DNA from 4 places in the Halomonas sp. OfavH-34-E genome. Region 3 is predicted to be linked to each of the others. Evidence: predicted binding sites of a transcription regulator. Region 3 holds the regulator's gene; each other region holds the start of a gene.
The links. The regulator sigma-54, encoded in region 3, starts transcription at its own class of promoters, with help from an activator protein. The targets are predictions, from matches to a motif close to TGGCACNNNNNTTGCTNT.
Positions count from the first base shown of each region.

Region 1: glnL (nitrogen regulation protein NR(II)) is a predicted target of sigma-54. The motif match lies at 1,062-1,079, and genes of this name have one in related genera.
Region 2: NH448_RS21545 (hydrogenase small subunit) is a predicted target of sigma-54. The motif match lies at 1,811-1,828, and genes of this name have one in related genera.
Region 4: hmpA (NO-inducible flavohemoprotein) is a predicted target of sigma-54. The motif match lies at 1,189-1,206, and genes of this name have one in related genera.

Region 1 covers NZ_JAMXRY010000020.1:41,907-45,602, forward strand. The annotation lists gene glnA (glutamate--ammonia ligase) at 1-91, shown strand, start outside; gene NH448_RS10540 (DUF4124 domain-containing protein) at 322-897, shown strand; gene glnL (nitrogen regulation protein NR(II)) at 1,196-2,245, shown strand; gene ntrC (nitrogen regulation protein NR(I)) at 2,238-3,653, shown strand.
Region 2 covers NZ_JAMXRY010000073.1:6,856-10,551, reverse strand. The annotation lists gene NH448_RS21555 (M18 family aminopeptidase) at 1-1,311, shown strand, start outside; tRNA gene NH448_RS21550 (tRNA-Met) at 1,476-1,552, opposite strand; gene NH448_RS21545 (hydrogenase small subunit) at 1,984-3,078, shown strand; gene NH448_RS21540 (nickel-dependent hydrogenase large subunit) at 3,078-3,696, shown strand, end outside.
Region 3 covers NZ_JAMXRY010000001.1:87,593-91,288, reverse strand. The annotation lists gene rapZ (RNase adapter RapZ) at 1-273, opposite strand, end outside; gene ptsN (PTS IIA-like nitrogen regulatory protein PtsN) at 327-812, opposite strand; gene raiA (ribosome-associated translation inhibitor RaiA) at 818-1,126, opposite strand; gene NH448_RS00435 (RNA polymerase factor sigma-54) at 1,286-2,698, opposite strand; gene lptB (LPS export ABC transporter ATP-binding protein) at 2,980-3,696, opposite strand, start outside.
Region 4 covers NZ_JAMXRY010000008.1:36,430-40,125, forward strand. The annotation lists gene norR (nitric oxide reductase transcriptional regulator NorR) at 1-911, opposite strand, end outside; gene hmpA (NO-inducible flavohemoprotein) at 1,402-2,586, shown strand; gene NH448_RS05505 (tripartite tricarboxylate transporter permease) at 2,791-3,696, opposite strand, start outside.

The DNA of each region.
Region 1 (3,696 bases), on a different contig from region 3:
CGACGCTTACATCGAGCTCAAGAACGAGGACGTCGAGCGTCTGCGCATGGCGACCCACCCGATCGAGTTCGACATGTACTACAGCTGCTGATCGGCATAGCGCCTCGTGCGTTCCGTCGGCCCCGCGATGATCGCGGGGCCGATTTTTTTTGCGCGGGCCTTGCGCCTGGGCAAGGGATCCCCTTGGCGCGGGTCGTGGCTGCCGTCATCCTCGTCAGGGGAAGGTCGGCGAGGGCAATCACGATGATGCAGCGGTGGACGCGCAGGGCAGGCCGGGAGAGGGGTGAGAGCGCTCCCTCGTCGCCGAGTCGATCATCACTAATGGCAATTGCCTTGCTGGCAGCGTCCGGGCTGGCGTTGCCGGTGGCAGAAGTGGTGCCTGCGAGCACCATCTATCGCAGTGTCGGTCCCGACGGCGTCGTGCGCTACAGCGATACGCCCTCGGCCGGCGCCCACGCGCTGGCACCGCCGCCGTTGTCCAGCGCCCCTGCGCTGGATGTGGCGTTGCCCACCAGGCCGACGGCGCCTTCAGTACCAGGCCCGGATAGCGACGCCGATATCTTCCAGCCCCACGATGTCCTGGCCATCGCCTCCCCGGCGGATGACAGCGTGTTGCCCACGGGGACCGGGGGAAGATTGAAGGTGCTGGCCGCGATCAGCCCGCCTCCGGCGACGGGGGATCGCCTCGGCCTGGAGGTCGACGGTGTGCTCGCCACCAGCGTCACCGGCATCGGCCCACTGTGGCTCACCAATCTGGAGCGTGGCGAGCATCGCCTGGGCCTGGTGGTGCTGGCCCCGTCGGGAGAGGTGCGTCAACGCAGTGCCGATATCGTCATCCACGTACAGCGCGCCAGCCGCCTGCTTCCCGCCAACCCCCTTCGTCCTGCGCCGCCTTGACCCGCGATCTGCGGGCCTTGTGCGGACAGTGATCCAGGCGAGACTGCCCTGCACCAGGTTGGTGCACTAAAATGGTGCGTAGGTGCGCCGACGGTGACCCGCCTCCTCGACAAAAGCACCGTCCTGGCGCCTGCGCGGCGGGAATGTGCCACTGGCACCAAGGCTGGCCCGCTTCTTGCTTTGAATGTTGTTGTCTGACGCCTGCTCGAGGCCGAGACCTGGACCGCCACCATGGAATGCCGGCTTGGCGCCGTGGCGGCCTCTATCGAGCGGCGCTTTGCCCCATCAGGATGGACCCATGACGCCTGGCATCATCGAACACCTCACAACTGCGGTCATGCTGCTCGACGGCGAGCTGCGACCGACCTGGATGAACCCGGCGGCCGAGACCCTGCTGGCGGTCAGCGCCAGTCGGGTTGCCGGCGTGGCGCTGACCGACTGGCTCAGCGGCGAGGATGATATCGCCGAGGTGCTGATACGGGCCCGGGATGGACAGCATCCCTATACCCAACGGGAGGCGCGGCTGGTCCTCGCCGGTGGAGACCCCCTGACGGTGGACTACACCGTGACGCCGCTGTCGCCTGACGAGCTGCTGCTGGAGATGGAACCACGGGATCGGCTGTTGCGAATTTCCCGCGAGGAAGCGCTGCAGTCGCGCCAGGAAACCATGAAGGTGCTGGCGCGGGGGCTGGCCCACGAGGTCAAGAACCCCCTGGGGGGGATTCGTGGCGCGGCGCAATTGCTCGAGCGTGACCTGGAGCAGACGCCGGCGCTCAAGGAGTACACCCGGATCATCATCGAAGAGGTGGATCGGCTCCGGGATCTGGTCGATTCCATGCTCGGGCCCAACCGGGTGAGTCGGCGAGAGCCGCTGAACATCCACCGGGTGCTGGAGCGGGTACGCGCGCTGCTGCTGGTCGAACAGCCGCGGGTGAGCATCGAGCGCGACTATGATCCCAGCCTGCCGGAGTTGACCGGCGATGAAGCCCAGTTGATCCAGGCGGTGCTCAATGTGGCCCGCAACGCCGTCCAGGCGCTGGTCGAGTCCGAGACACCGAACCCGGTGATGACCCTGAGGACCCGCGCGCGCCGCCAGTTCACCCTGGGCGCCCAGCGCCATCGTCTGGTCTGCGACGTCAGCGTGATCGACAACGGCCCGGGCGTCCCCGAGACGCTGCGCGAGACCCTGTTCTATCCGATGGTGTCCGGTCGTGCCGAGGGCAGCGGCCTGGGGCTGTCGATCGCCCAGTCGGTGCTGCACCAGCACGAAGGGCTGATCGAGTGCGAGTCCGAGCCCGGACGCACCGAATTCCGTCTGTTGATTCCCCTGGAGATGAGTCATGACTGATACCGCTCGTGTAATGATCGTCGACGACGACCGGGCCATACGCTGGGTGCTCGAGCGCGCCCTGGCGCAGCCGGACCTTGAGGTCGAGGCGGTCGAGCGGGCCGACGGTATCCTCGATCGACTGCTGGCCGAGCCGCCCGACGTGCTGGTCACCGATATCCGCATGCCAGGTATCGACGGACTCGATCTGATGGCCAAGGTGCGCCAGGTGCACCCGGACCTGCCGGTCATCGTGATGACCGCCCATTCCGACCTGGACAGTGCGGTGGCTTCCTATCAGGGCGGGGCCTTCGAGTACCTGCCCAAGCCGTTCGACGTGGACGAGGCGCTGGCCCTGGTGCGACGCGCGGTGGCCCACGTGCGCGAGCGCCAGCGGCCGGTCAGCGTGCCCGAAGGACTCGACGCCGAGATCATCGGTGAGGCGCCGGCGATGCAGGAGGTGTTCCGGGCCATCGGGCGCCTGGCGCACTCGCATATCACGGTGTTGATCAACGGCGAGTCCGGGACCGGCAAGGAGCGTGTGGCGCGTGCGCTTCATCAGCACAGTCCCCGCGCCGCCAATCCCTTTATTGCCCTCAACATGGCGGCGATCCCCCGGGATCTGATCGAGTCGGAGCTGTTTGGCCACGAGAAGGGCGCCTTCACCGGCGCCAGCGCCAGTCGCCAGGGGCGCTTCGAGCAGGCCAACGGCGGCACCCTGTTCCTCGACGAGATCGGTGACATGCCCTCGGAGACCCAGACCCGGCTGTTGCGGGTGCTGGCCGACGGCGAGTTCTATCGGGTCGGTGGTCATACGCCGGTCAAGGTGGACGTGCGCATCATCGCCGCGACCCACCAGGACCTCGAGACGCTGGTCGCCGATGGCCGCTTTCGTGAGGACCTGTTCCACCGCCTCAACGTCATCCGCGTGCACCTGCCAAGGCTGTCCCAGCGGCGTGAGGATATTCCCCGGCTGGCGCGGCACTTCCTGGTCGAGGCGGCCAAGGAGCTGTCCACCGACGTCAAGGTGCTGACCCGCGAAGCCGAGGAGTTCCTGACCCGGGTGGACTGGCCGGGCAACGTGCGTCAGCTCGAGAACACCTGTCGCTGGCTGACGGTGATGGCCTCAGGGCGCGAGATCCTGGTCGAGGACCTGCCGCCGGAGCTGCGCGGCGGTGATGACAGCGCCGCCGGCGGGGACTGGCGTGAAGCCTTCCGCGCCTGGGCCGACAGCGCCCTGGCCTCGGGCCACACCCACCTGCTCGAAGAGGCGGTGCCGGACTTCGAGCGCATCCTTATCGAGACCGCGCTCAAGCACACCGCCGGGCGCAAGGGTGAGGCTGCCGAGCTGCTGGGCTGGGGGCGCAACACCTTGACCCGCAAGCTGAAGGTGCTGCTGCCGTCGCTGGCGGAAGACCAGGAGGTCTGAGCGGGCCGGGGCGGCGAGTCCGGGGGGCACCGGTTTAACCAGC
Region 2 (3,696 bases), on a different contig from region 3:
AAGGATGATGCCGGATGCGCCAAAAGGCTCAGTCGGCTGCTTGAGTTTCTTCACCGTTCCCCCAGCCCTTGGCACGCCACCGCGAACATGGCTCAGCGGCTCGAGGACGCCGGCTACCGTCGTCTGTTGGAGACCGATAGCTGGGATTTGGTTCCCGGTGACCGCTTCTACGTGACCCGCAACGATTCTTCGATTATCGCCGTCAACCTGCCGAAGGGCCAGCCGGTCACCAGTCTGCGCATGGTCGGCGCCCATACCGACAGCCCCAATCTCAGGCTGAAGACCCACGCCGGCCAGACCTCGGCGGGCTGGCTGCAGCTTGGCGTGCAGGTCTACGGCGGGGCACTGCTCGCGCCCTGGTTCGACCGTGACCTGGGCCTGGCCGGGCGTCTGCATGTCCGTCACGCCGATGCGCGGGTCGAGGGCGTGCTGCTCAACGTCGCCGAGGCCATCGCCATCATCCCGAGCCTGGCCATCCACCTGGATCGTGAAGCCAACGACGGCAAGGCGATGAATGCCCAGACCCAGATGGCGCCGGTGGTGCTGCAGGGCGGCAAGGACGACGACCTCGATCGCCTGCTGCTGGCCTGGCTGGAGCAGGAGCACGGTCTGACTGGGGTGAAGGTGCTGGACTTCGAGCTGGGCTTCTATGACCTGCAGCCGCCGTCGCTGGTGGGCGTGGGCAAGGAACTGATCGCCAGCGCCCGCCTGGACAACCTGCTGTCGTGCTTTATTGGCCTGGAGGCGATGCTCGACGCCGACGGCGAACAGGGCATGGTGCTGGTCGCCAATGACCACGAAGAGGTGGGTAGTGCCAGCGCCTGTGGCGCCCAGGGCCCGTTCCTCGCCGACGTGCTCAAGCGGGTGAATGGCCAGGTCGGCGAGGGCACCGAGGAAGGCTATATCCGCCTGATCCAGTCCTCGCGGATGATCTCCTGCGACAACGCCCACGCGCTGCACCCGAACTTCAAGGACAAGCACGACGCCCAGCACGGACCGAGCCTCAACGCAGGCCCGGTGATCAAGACCAACGCCAACCAGCGCTACGCCACCAACAGCGCCACGGCGGCGATGTTCCGTGATCTGTGCGAGAAGGTAGAGGTGCCGGTGCAGACCTTTATTACCCGGGCGGACATGGGCTGCGGCAGCACCATCGGCCCCATTACCGCAACCGAGCTTGGCGTGCCGACGCTGGACGTGGGGGTGCCCCAGTGGGCGATGCACTCTATCCGCGAGACCGCCGGCAGCCAGGACGTGGAACACCTGACCCGCGCACTGACGGCCTTTTTCAACAGCGCCGAACTGGTGTAGGTACAGCGCTCGCAGCGCTTGCTGAAAGACTGAAACGACGATAACAGAGCGCCTGGCGGGCAACCGCCAGGCGCTTTGTTTTTTCTGCGTCGGTGTTGAACCGTTGCATTGGAAGGCACAACGAAAAGGCCCGTCGATCGGTGATCGACGGGCCTTTCGGTATCTGGTGGCTACGCCCTGACTCGAACAGGGGACCCCATCATTATGAGTGATGTGCTCTAACCAACTGAGCTACGTAGCCTTTGGATGGCGCCGTATTCTACGGATTGCCGGCTTGTTGTCAAGCACTTGGGTTACGGCAATGGCCCTGGTGACGGCTCTGATAGTGGCCCGGGGCGGGCAGGGCGACGCAAGCGCAGCGCGCTGGAAAGCCGGCTACCACCTGTGTGCCGTGTAGCGCGAGTTCTGTGCTGGCGTGACGGAGGCGGCTGGAAAGGGCGCTACCGCCATGTGGTCATCAAGTGCGCCAAGTGTTTGAAAAGACGTCCTCCCCGCAATCTGGCACGGCCCTTGCCCTGTAGTTGAGGGAAACAACAACAGGCGATCTGGATGGCCTGGCGCGCAGGCTTTGAGTCGGCTTCTGGCCTTGGCCGTATCGAGGGCAGGCCGCCTCCAGATCAGGGGATCACGCCGGTGGCGAGATCCAGGACCACGACAGGGGAGTCGTTGCCGATGGAGCCCATCGAAACCTTCTACGACGTGATGCGGCGACAGGGGGTCACGCGTCGCTCATTTCTGAAGTTCTGTTCACTGACGGCGGCGGCGCTGGGGCTCGGGCCTGCCTACACCGCCAAAATCGCCCACGCCATGGAGACCAAGCCGCGCACGCCGGTGATCTGGGTGCACGGGCTCGAGTGCACCTGTTGTTCGGAGTCGTTCATCCGTTCGGCCCATCCGCTGGTCAAGGACGTGGTGCTGTCGATGATATCGCTGGACTACGACGACACCCTGATGGCGGCGGCGGGGCATCAGGCCGAGGCCGCCCTGGCCGACACCATCGAGCGCTACAAGGGCAACTACATCCTGGCGGTAGAGGGCAATCCGCCGCTCAACGAGGACGGCATGTTCTGCATCGTTGGTGGGCGGCCCTTCGTCGACCAGCTGCGCGAGACAGCAGAACACGCCAAGGCGGTGATCTCCTGGGGCTCCTGCGCGAGCCACGGCTGTGTCCAGGCGGCGCGCCCCAACCCCACCCGGGCGACCCCGGTGCACAAGGTCATCACCGACAAGCCGATCATCAAGGTGCCGGGCTGTCCGCCGATCGCCGAGGTCATGACCGGGGTCATCACCTATATGCTGACCTTCGACCGGCTGCCGGAGCTCGACCGCACCGGCCGACCCAAGATGTTCTATTCACAGCGCATCCACGACAAGTGCTACCGCCGGCCGCACTTCGACGCCGGCCAGTTCGTCGAGTCCTTCGATGACGAGGGCGCCCGTCGCGGCTACTGCCTGTACAAGGTGGGCTGCAAGGGCCCGACCACCTACAACGCCTGTTCGACCATCCGCTGGAACGAGGGCGTGAGCTTCCCGATCCAGGCCGGCCACGGCTGTATCGGCTGCTCCGAAGACGGCTTCTGGGACAAGGGGTCCTGGTACGCCCGGCTGCAGGACGTGCACCAGTTCGGCATCGAGGCCAACGCTGACCAGATCGGCGGCGTTGTGGCCACCGGGGTGGGCGGTGCGGTGGCGGTCCACGCCGCCGTCAGCGCCTTGAAACGGGCGCAGGTCAAGCGCCAGTCGTCAGCCAACAGGGAGGAAGCCTGATGACGCAGATCAACACCCCTAACGGGTTCAATCTGGACAGAAGCGGACGGCGTATCGTCGTTGACCCGGTGACCCGCATCGAGGGGCATATGCGCTGCGAGGTCAACGTGGATGACAACAACATCATCCGCAACGCGGTGTCCACCGGCACCATGTGGCGCGGGCTCGAGGTCATCCTCAAGGGCCGTGACCCGCGCGACGCCTGGGCCTTTGTCGAGCGCATCTGCGGCGTCTGCACCGGCTGTCATGCGCTGGCGTCGGTGCGCGCGGTGGAGGACGCTCTCGACATCCGCATCCCGCGCAACGCCCACCTGATCCGCGAGATGATGGCCAAGGTGCTGCAGTGGCATGACCACGTGGTGCACTTCTATCACCTGCACGCGCTGGACTGGGTCAACCCGGTCAACGCGCTGAGGGCGGACCCGCGGGCGACCTCGCAACTGCAGCAGTTGACCGGCCCCAACCATCCGCTGTCGTCGCCGGGCTATTTCCGCGACGTCCAGAATCGCCTGAAGACCTTTATCGAGTCTGGGCAGCTCGGGCTTTTCAAGAACGGCTACTGGGACAATCCCGCCTATCGGCTGTCGCCGGAGGCGGACCTGATGGCGACCGCTCACT
Region 3 (3,696 bases):
CGCATCACTGGTCAGGTAGACCACCTGGCAGTCGATCGGACTCTGCTTGAGGGACGCCAGCTGGGCGGGGAAGCGTTCCAGCGCCTCAGGCAGGTTGCGGGCGTCGACGCTGACGGCGATACGGCGGGAATGACCGTTTTCCAGCTCGTCCACCAAGGCGCCCAGCAAGGTCGCGGGAAGGTTGTCGATGGCGTAGAACCCCAGGTCCTCCAGGGCCTGAAGGGCCACGGACTTTCCCGAGCCGGAGCGACCACTGATGATCACGAGCTGCATGTCCTGTCTCCTTGGGCAGGCGTCCATTGCTGATGGCCTAGGCAAGGCCGCGATCAGGAGGGAGTGTCGTCCCCTGGCGCCTGTTGGCGGATGGCTTCCTGCAGGCGCTCGTGAAGCTCGCGCTGGGAGCTGGCGTGGCGCAGACGGTGACGTGTGTCGGCGTCGTTCATGACGCCAGCGACCTGGCCGAGCAGGGCAAGATGGGCGTCGTCGGCCTCTTCCGGCACCAGCAGCACGAACACCAGATCGACGGGCTCACCATCGATGGCATCGAAGTCGACAGGTTCCGCGAGTTTGAGGAAGCCGGAGATGGGCGCCTTGCAGTGGGGGTTGCGGGCATGGGGAATGGCGACGCCATTGCCTATGCCGGTACTGCCCAGGCGCTCACGTCCGATCAGCCGACTGAAGACCTCCTGGCTGTCCAGGCTCGGGGTGTTCTGCGCAATGAAGGTGCTGAAAAACTCCAGCACCCTCTTCTTGCTGCCTCCCGGGACATCGAACAATGTGCGCTCGGGAGGGAGAATGGCTTCCAATGTCATGAGAGTCAGCGAATTCCGGCGCCTTGGGCGCGGGCTTGGGATTTTTCCTTGTGCTTGACCAGCTGGCGGTCCAGCTTGTCGGCAAGGGCGTCGATAGCAGCATACATGTCGCCGTCCTGCGCTTCGGCATGCAGGTCGGCACCGGCGGCGTGAAGGGTGCAGGCGGCCAGCTGGCGTTCCTTTTCCACCGAGAGGGTCACCTGGACGTTGGTGATGTTGTCGTAGTGGCGCTCCACACGGGTGAGCTTCTCTTGTACGTAGTCACGCAGGGGATCGGTCAATTCGACGTGGTGGCCGGTGATGTTGACTTGCATGACAGGCTCCTTGCTCTTTCGGGTGGTGGCTTGATTGTAACCCTTTTTCCGATCCTGCAAACCCCCTCGACGCTACGCAGAAAGACGCAGATGTCATGCGAAATTTCAAGTGCTTGCGCTTTCCCGATAACTAGGCTAGCGACGCCGCAGCGCAAGGCCTCAGCGCAGTCGCTTGCGCTCGCTGGAAGACGGAATATTCATGGCTTCCCGGTACTTTGCCACGGTGCGTCTGGCGACATTGACGCCGTCTTCCGCCAGCAATTCCACCAGTTTGCTGTCCGACAGAGGTTTGCGGGCAGGTTCCTTTTGAATCAACGATTTGATCATGGCGCGGATGGCGGTACTGGAATGGGCGTCGCCATCCTGGCCGACCTGGCTCGAGAAAAAATACTTCAACTCGAACACGCCGCGAGGCGTGTGCACGAACTTCTGGGTGGTCACGCGGGAGATGGTGGACTCGTGCATCTCCACCTTGTCTGCGATATCGGCCAGCACCAACGGTTTCATGGCCGCTTCTCCCTGCTCGAGGAAGTCGATCTGACGCACCATGATTTCCCGGCCGACCTTCAGCAAGGTGTCGTTGCGGCTGGACAGACTTTTGATCAGCCAGCGCGCCTCCTGCAGGTGGTCCTTGAGGAACTGGTTGTCCTGGCTCTTGTCCGCGCGCCGAATCAGCGCAGCGTAGTCGGGCTGGATGCGCAGTCGGGGCATTGCATCCGGGTTGAGTTCAACGCGCCAGCCCTCTTCGGTGTGGCGTACCACCAGGTCGGGTATGACGTAGTCGTTATCGCTGTCACCGAACTGGCTGCCGGGACGTGGGTCGAGGCTCCGGATCAGCTCGATGACGCTGTCGAGTTGGTCGTCATCGAGTCCTAGTCGGCGCTTCAGCAGACGTCGGTCGCCGCTGGCCAGCGCCTCGAGAAACTGTCTTACCAGTCGTCCGGCCTGGGGCAGCAGGACGGTATCGCGAGGCAGGCTATCCAGTTGCAGCATCAGACACTCGCGCAGGTCGCGGGCGAACACTCCGGTCGGTTCGAACTGTTGCAGCCGAACCAGCACCGCCTCCACCTCCGCGAGGGGAGGGGGGCGACGACCGTCTTGCTCGAGCCCCTGGGCAATGTCATCCAGTGTCTGCTCGAGATAGCCGTCGGCGTTGACCGCGTCGAGCAGGCTCTCGGCGATCAGGCGCTCCTGGTCGCTGACGTCGAGCATCGCCAGTTGCCAGCTCAGGTGGCTGTGCAGTGACTGGGAGCTTGCCTGGCGCTCGAAATCCGGCGCCTCGCCACTGCCGGCGGGGGTGGTGCCCAGGTCCTGGTAGGTGTCGGACCAGTCGCTGTCCACACTGAGTTCCGAGGGAATCTGATCCGCCCAGTCATCTTCCACGGCTTCCCTGGTCTGCTGTTCGCCGAACTCGTCCTCGAGTTCGAGCATGGGGTTGGCCTCCAGCGCCTGCTGGACCTCCTGGCGCAGGTCCAGGGTCGAAAGCTGCAGCAGGCCGATCGCCTGTTGCAGTTGCGGGGTCATGGTCAGCTGGGTACCAATGCGCAGCTGCAGTGACGCCTTGAGGGCCATGGGTCGGGATCCACCAGTGTTGTCGAAAGGCTTTACCCTAACGACGAGTCATCAGACATGCAAGCATCTTGCCAAGTTGGTGTTTTTTGACCTGTGGGAGGGAGTGTAAAGGTCGATGTGGAACAACTTGGTAGGGGGGAGGTGCTTCTTTCGAGGGAGGCCCTGTGTGCAAGGTGAGGCCGACCCTTTCAGGGCCGGCGGTTGGATGCTGATGCTGGCAAGTGTTGCGGCCGCTTGATGCGACTGCGACTGCGACTGCGGCTGTCGGGCGGCCCTGCGGTCTAGAGGCGGAAGTTCTCGCCCAGGTAGACCTCCTTGACGCGCTGGTTGGCGAGGATGGACTCGGCGCTGCCCTCGGCGATGATCTGTCCGTCGCCGACGATGTAGGCACGATCGCAGATATCGAGGGTCTCGCGCACGTTGTGATCGGTGATCAGGACGCCGATATCGCGGGCCTTGAGTTGACGAATGATGGACTTGATCTCGCCCACCGAGATCGGGTCGACCCCGGCGAAGGGTTCATCGAGCAGGATAAAGGCCGGCTCGGTGGCCAGGGCGCGAGCGATCTCGACCCGGCGCCGCTCCCCGCCGGACAGGCTCATGCCGGGGTTGTCACGAATATGGCTGACGTGGAAATCCTCGAGGAGTTGCTCGAGACGTGCTTCTCGGCCCTCGCGGTCGAGGTCCTTGCGGGTCTCGAGGATCGCCATGATGTTGTCGGCCACCGACAGCTTGCGAAAGATCGAAGCCTCCTGAGGCAGGTAGCCGATACCGGCCAGCGCGCGCTGGTGCATGGCCGCGCGGCTCAGGTCCCGATCATCGATGCTGATGCTGCCGGCGTCGGCTCTGACCAGGCCGACGATCATGTAGAAGGAGGTGGTCTTGCCGGCCCCGTTGGGGCCCAGCAGACCGACGATGCTGCCCTGCTCGATCGACAGGCTGATGTCCTGGACGACGCGACGCTTCTTGTAGCTCTTGGCCAGATGGCGAGCGTGGAG
Region 4 (3,696 bases), on a different contig from region 3:
TCCTGCAGCACCCGCAACAGCTTCGGCTGCAGCTCCAGCGGCAGCTCCCCCACCTCGTCCAGCACCAGGGTGCCGCCGTCGGCCATCTGGAAGTGCCCGCGATGGTCGCTGGTTGCCCCGGAGAACGCCCCACGCCGATGGCCGAACAGGGCGCTCTCGATCAACGAGGCCGGCAGCGCGGCGCAGTTCACCACCACCAGTGGCCCATCGGCACGTCGCGAGCCGTGATGGAGGGCATGGGCGATGCGTTCCTTGCCGACGCCGGTCTCGCCCAGCACCAGCACGCTCATGTCGGTGGCGGCGACCAGCTCCACCGAGGCCATCAGCTTGCGCATGGCGCCACTGCGCCAGCCAGTCAGCCGACGTGGCAACTGGCCGTGGTCATCGCGCTGCAGGGCGAGCTGCAGGCGGGCGCCGTCCAGGCGCCGGGACAGCCGCAGGCAGGTGCCCAGCAACTCGGCCGCCGCCAGCAGGCCCTGGTCATCCAGCTCGGCCAGCGCCCCCGGGGTCAGGGCGTCCAGGGTGACCATGCCGATCAGCTCATCACCGTCGCGCAACGCCACCCCCAGGCAGTCATGGACAGGGCTAAGACCGTCATCCAGCAGCCCGTCGTAGGGATCAGGAAGGGGCGAGTCCGCGGCAAAGCGGCAGACCCCCGGCGCCTCGGCGATGGCGGCGAGGCGAGGATGCTCGCTCAAGGCGAAGGTCCTGCCGGCCACGCCCTCGGGCAGGCCGATGGTGGCCACCGGCCTGAGACCGGAGCCCTGCGCCACCAGCAACGCGCTGGCATCCGCCGCGGTGGGGGCCACCAGTGATTCGAGCAAGCCCTGCCAGGCCTCGGCGAGCTCGGGGCCCTGCTCATCGCCCAGGCGCTGCAGCAGGGCACGCAGGCGTCGTAGAAAGCTGACCACCTCGAATGTCCTTTTGACTATCAACAGTGTCAAAACGATAGCACTTGCAGTGTCAGATCGACATGCAATCTCGATTTCATTCGCAAGAGTTACCACTGCCCAGGGCGAATACCGGGACAGAATCGGGTCGGAAACGTGGCCGGGAACCGGGCCAGAAAAAAAGGAGCCGGGTAGCGTGACCAGCGCTCTCGACAAGCGCCCTGTGGATCCACACTGCCCGCTCATTACCCGCTCTGGATCACCCACACTGTGGCAAGTTGGCGCACCTCAAGCGAAGCGGCATATCGCTTGCTCCATACAGGGTACAGAAAGGCGACGAGCGATACGCCCCGACCCCGTGGAAGCACCGCAGGTGTCGAGGCATATCAACCGATGCTCTGTTCACAAGCTGTAGAGAAAAAGTAGGCCCAAACGAGCCAGGCCTCCGACGCGGTGAAGGTTTTTTGCCACAGTGGGAGCGCGCTGCGCCATATCCCTGACAGGAGACGCCATGACCACCGCTGCCCAAGACGCCATCATCGATGCCACCGCCCCTCTGGTCGCCGAACACCTCGACGCCATCACCGCCCGTTTCTATCCGCTGATGTTCGAGCGCTACCCGGAGGTCAAGGCGGTGTTCAACCAGGCCCACCAGGCCGACGGTGGCCAGCCGAAGGCGCTGGCGCGAGGGGTGCTGGCCTATGTCGGCCTGCGCCGCCAGCCCCAGGAGGTCATCGACTCGATGCAGACGGTGATCAGCAAGCACGTCTCGCTGGGCATCCAGCCCGAGCAGTACCCCATCGTCGGCGAATGCCTGATGGCCGCCATCGGCGAGGTGCTGGGCGAGGTGGTGACGCCGGAGATCGCCGACGCCTGGGCGGCCCTGTACAACGACCTGGCCGCGCTGTTGATCGCTGCCGAAGCCGAGCGCTACCAGGCCTTCGCCGATCGCCCCGGCGGCTGGCGTGGACTGCGCGAGTTCCGTGTCGCCCAGATCCAGCGCGAGTGCGAGGTGATTCGCTCCTTCACCCTGGAGCCGGTCGACGGCCAGCCGGTGGCCGACGCCGAGCCCGGCCAGTACATCGGCCTGCGTCTGGCGGTGGACGAGGCAATCGTGCATCGCCACTACAGCCTGTCCGGCAGCCCCAACGGCCGTAGCTATCGTATCTCGGTGAAACAGGAGCCGGGCGGTCTGGTCAGCAACTTCCTGCACCAGCAGATGCGCGTCGGCGACACCCTGGAACTGCTGCCCCCCGCCGGTGAGCTGACCCTGGACGATGGCGACGCGCCGGTGATGCTGATCAGCGGCGGTGTCGGCCAGACACCGATGCTGCCGCTGGCGCGCCAGGCCCTGGCCCAGGGACGCCGGGTCTGCTACGTCCACGCTGCCCGGAACATCGACCACCACGCCTTCCGTGGCGAGGTCGAGGCCCTTGCCCGAGACTATCCGCAACTGCTGACCCGGGTCTGCGCCTACGAGGAAGGCGACGGCGGCGACATCAAGGGCCGCCTCGAGCGTGAGCTGCTGGCCCGCCTGCTGCCCGGCGGCGACGCTCAGTGCTACTTCGTCGGCCCGCCGCCCTTCATGAGCGCCATCGACAGCCATCTGGCAGAACTGGGTATCCCCGAGCAGCGCCGTCACTACGAGCACTTCGGTCCCTCGCGTCCGCTCAGCAACAGCAGTAGCGTCGCCTGAGCCGCAGCTGGCTATCTTGTTCGACGTGTCTGCGCTGCGCCGCCGTCATGAAAACTTCGGTCCCTCGCGTCCGCTCAGCAACACCAGTAGCGTCGCCTGACAAGCACGTCTGACCGTCGCGTTCCACTCAGCCCACCACGACAAGGCCGCGCCCGAGGGCGCGGCCTTGTCGTGTCTTGCGGCGGTCTTTCACCAACCAGAGGCTCAGGCGTGCTGTCGCGCCTCGGGCTTTCTCACCACCATGAAGTAGTAGAACACCCCGGTCAGCGCCAGGAAGAACAGGCTGTCGGGACTGGTGAGGAAGATCAGCGGGTTGCCGTCGGACAGCGACAGCGAGCGTCGGCAGTATTCCTCCAGGCTCGGGCCGAGCACGAAGCCGAGCAGCAGGCAGGCCACCGGATAGCCCTGGCGCCGCAGCAGGAAGGCGAGCACCCCGAACACCAGCGCCAGTCCCATCTGGAAGATCGAGTAGGTAGCCACGTAACAGCCGACCAGCGCGATCACCGCGATGCTGGCGTAGAGCACATCGCGGCGGATCGAGACGATCCGCACGAACCAGGGCCCCAGCACGTAGAGCGTCAGCGGCACCATCACCAGGGCCGCCACCAGCAGCGCCATGAACATCGGTGCCACCAGCGCAAGCTGACTGTCGAGGAACTGCGGCCCGGGCTGCAGACCGTTGATCACCAGCACGCCCAGCACGATGGCGGTGGTGGGATCACCGGGAATACCGAACGACAGCATCGGCACGAAGGCGCCGCTGCACATGGCGTTGTTGGCGCCCTCCGCCGCCGCGATGCCTTCCACCGAACCCTTGCCGTACTTCTCCGGGTGGCGTGAGCTGCGCATGGACTCGGCGTAGGCGACAAAGGCCGCCATGGAGCCTCCGGCGCCCGGCAGCACGCCGACGCTGTAGCCGATGATGGCGGTCTTGACGTAGCGATAGACGCCGATTTCACGCACCTCGTGCCAGGGTGGAATAAAGTCCCGGCGGCGAATGACGCTGGCCTTGATGGCGTCGACCTCGACGGTGCGCGAGGCGCGGTTCTGCGACTGCACCAGCAGCTCACTGACGGCGAAGGCGCCGATGACCAGCGGCATGATGTCGAT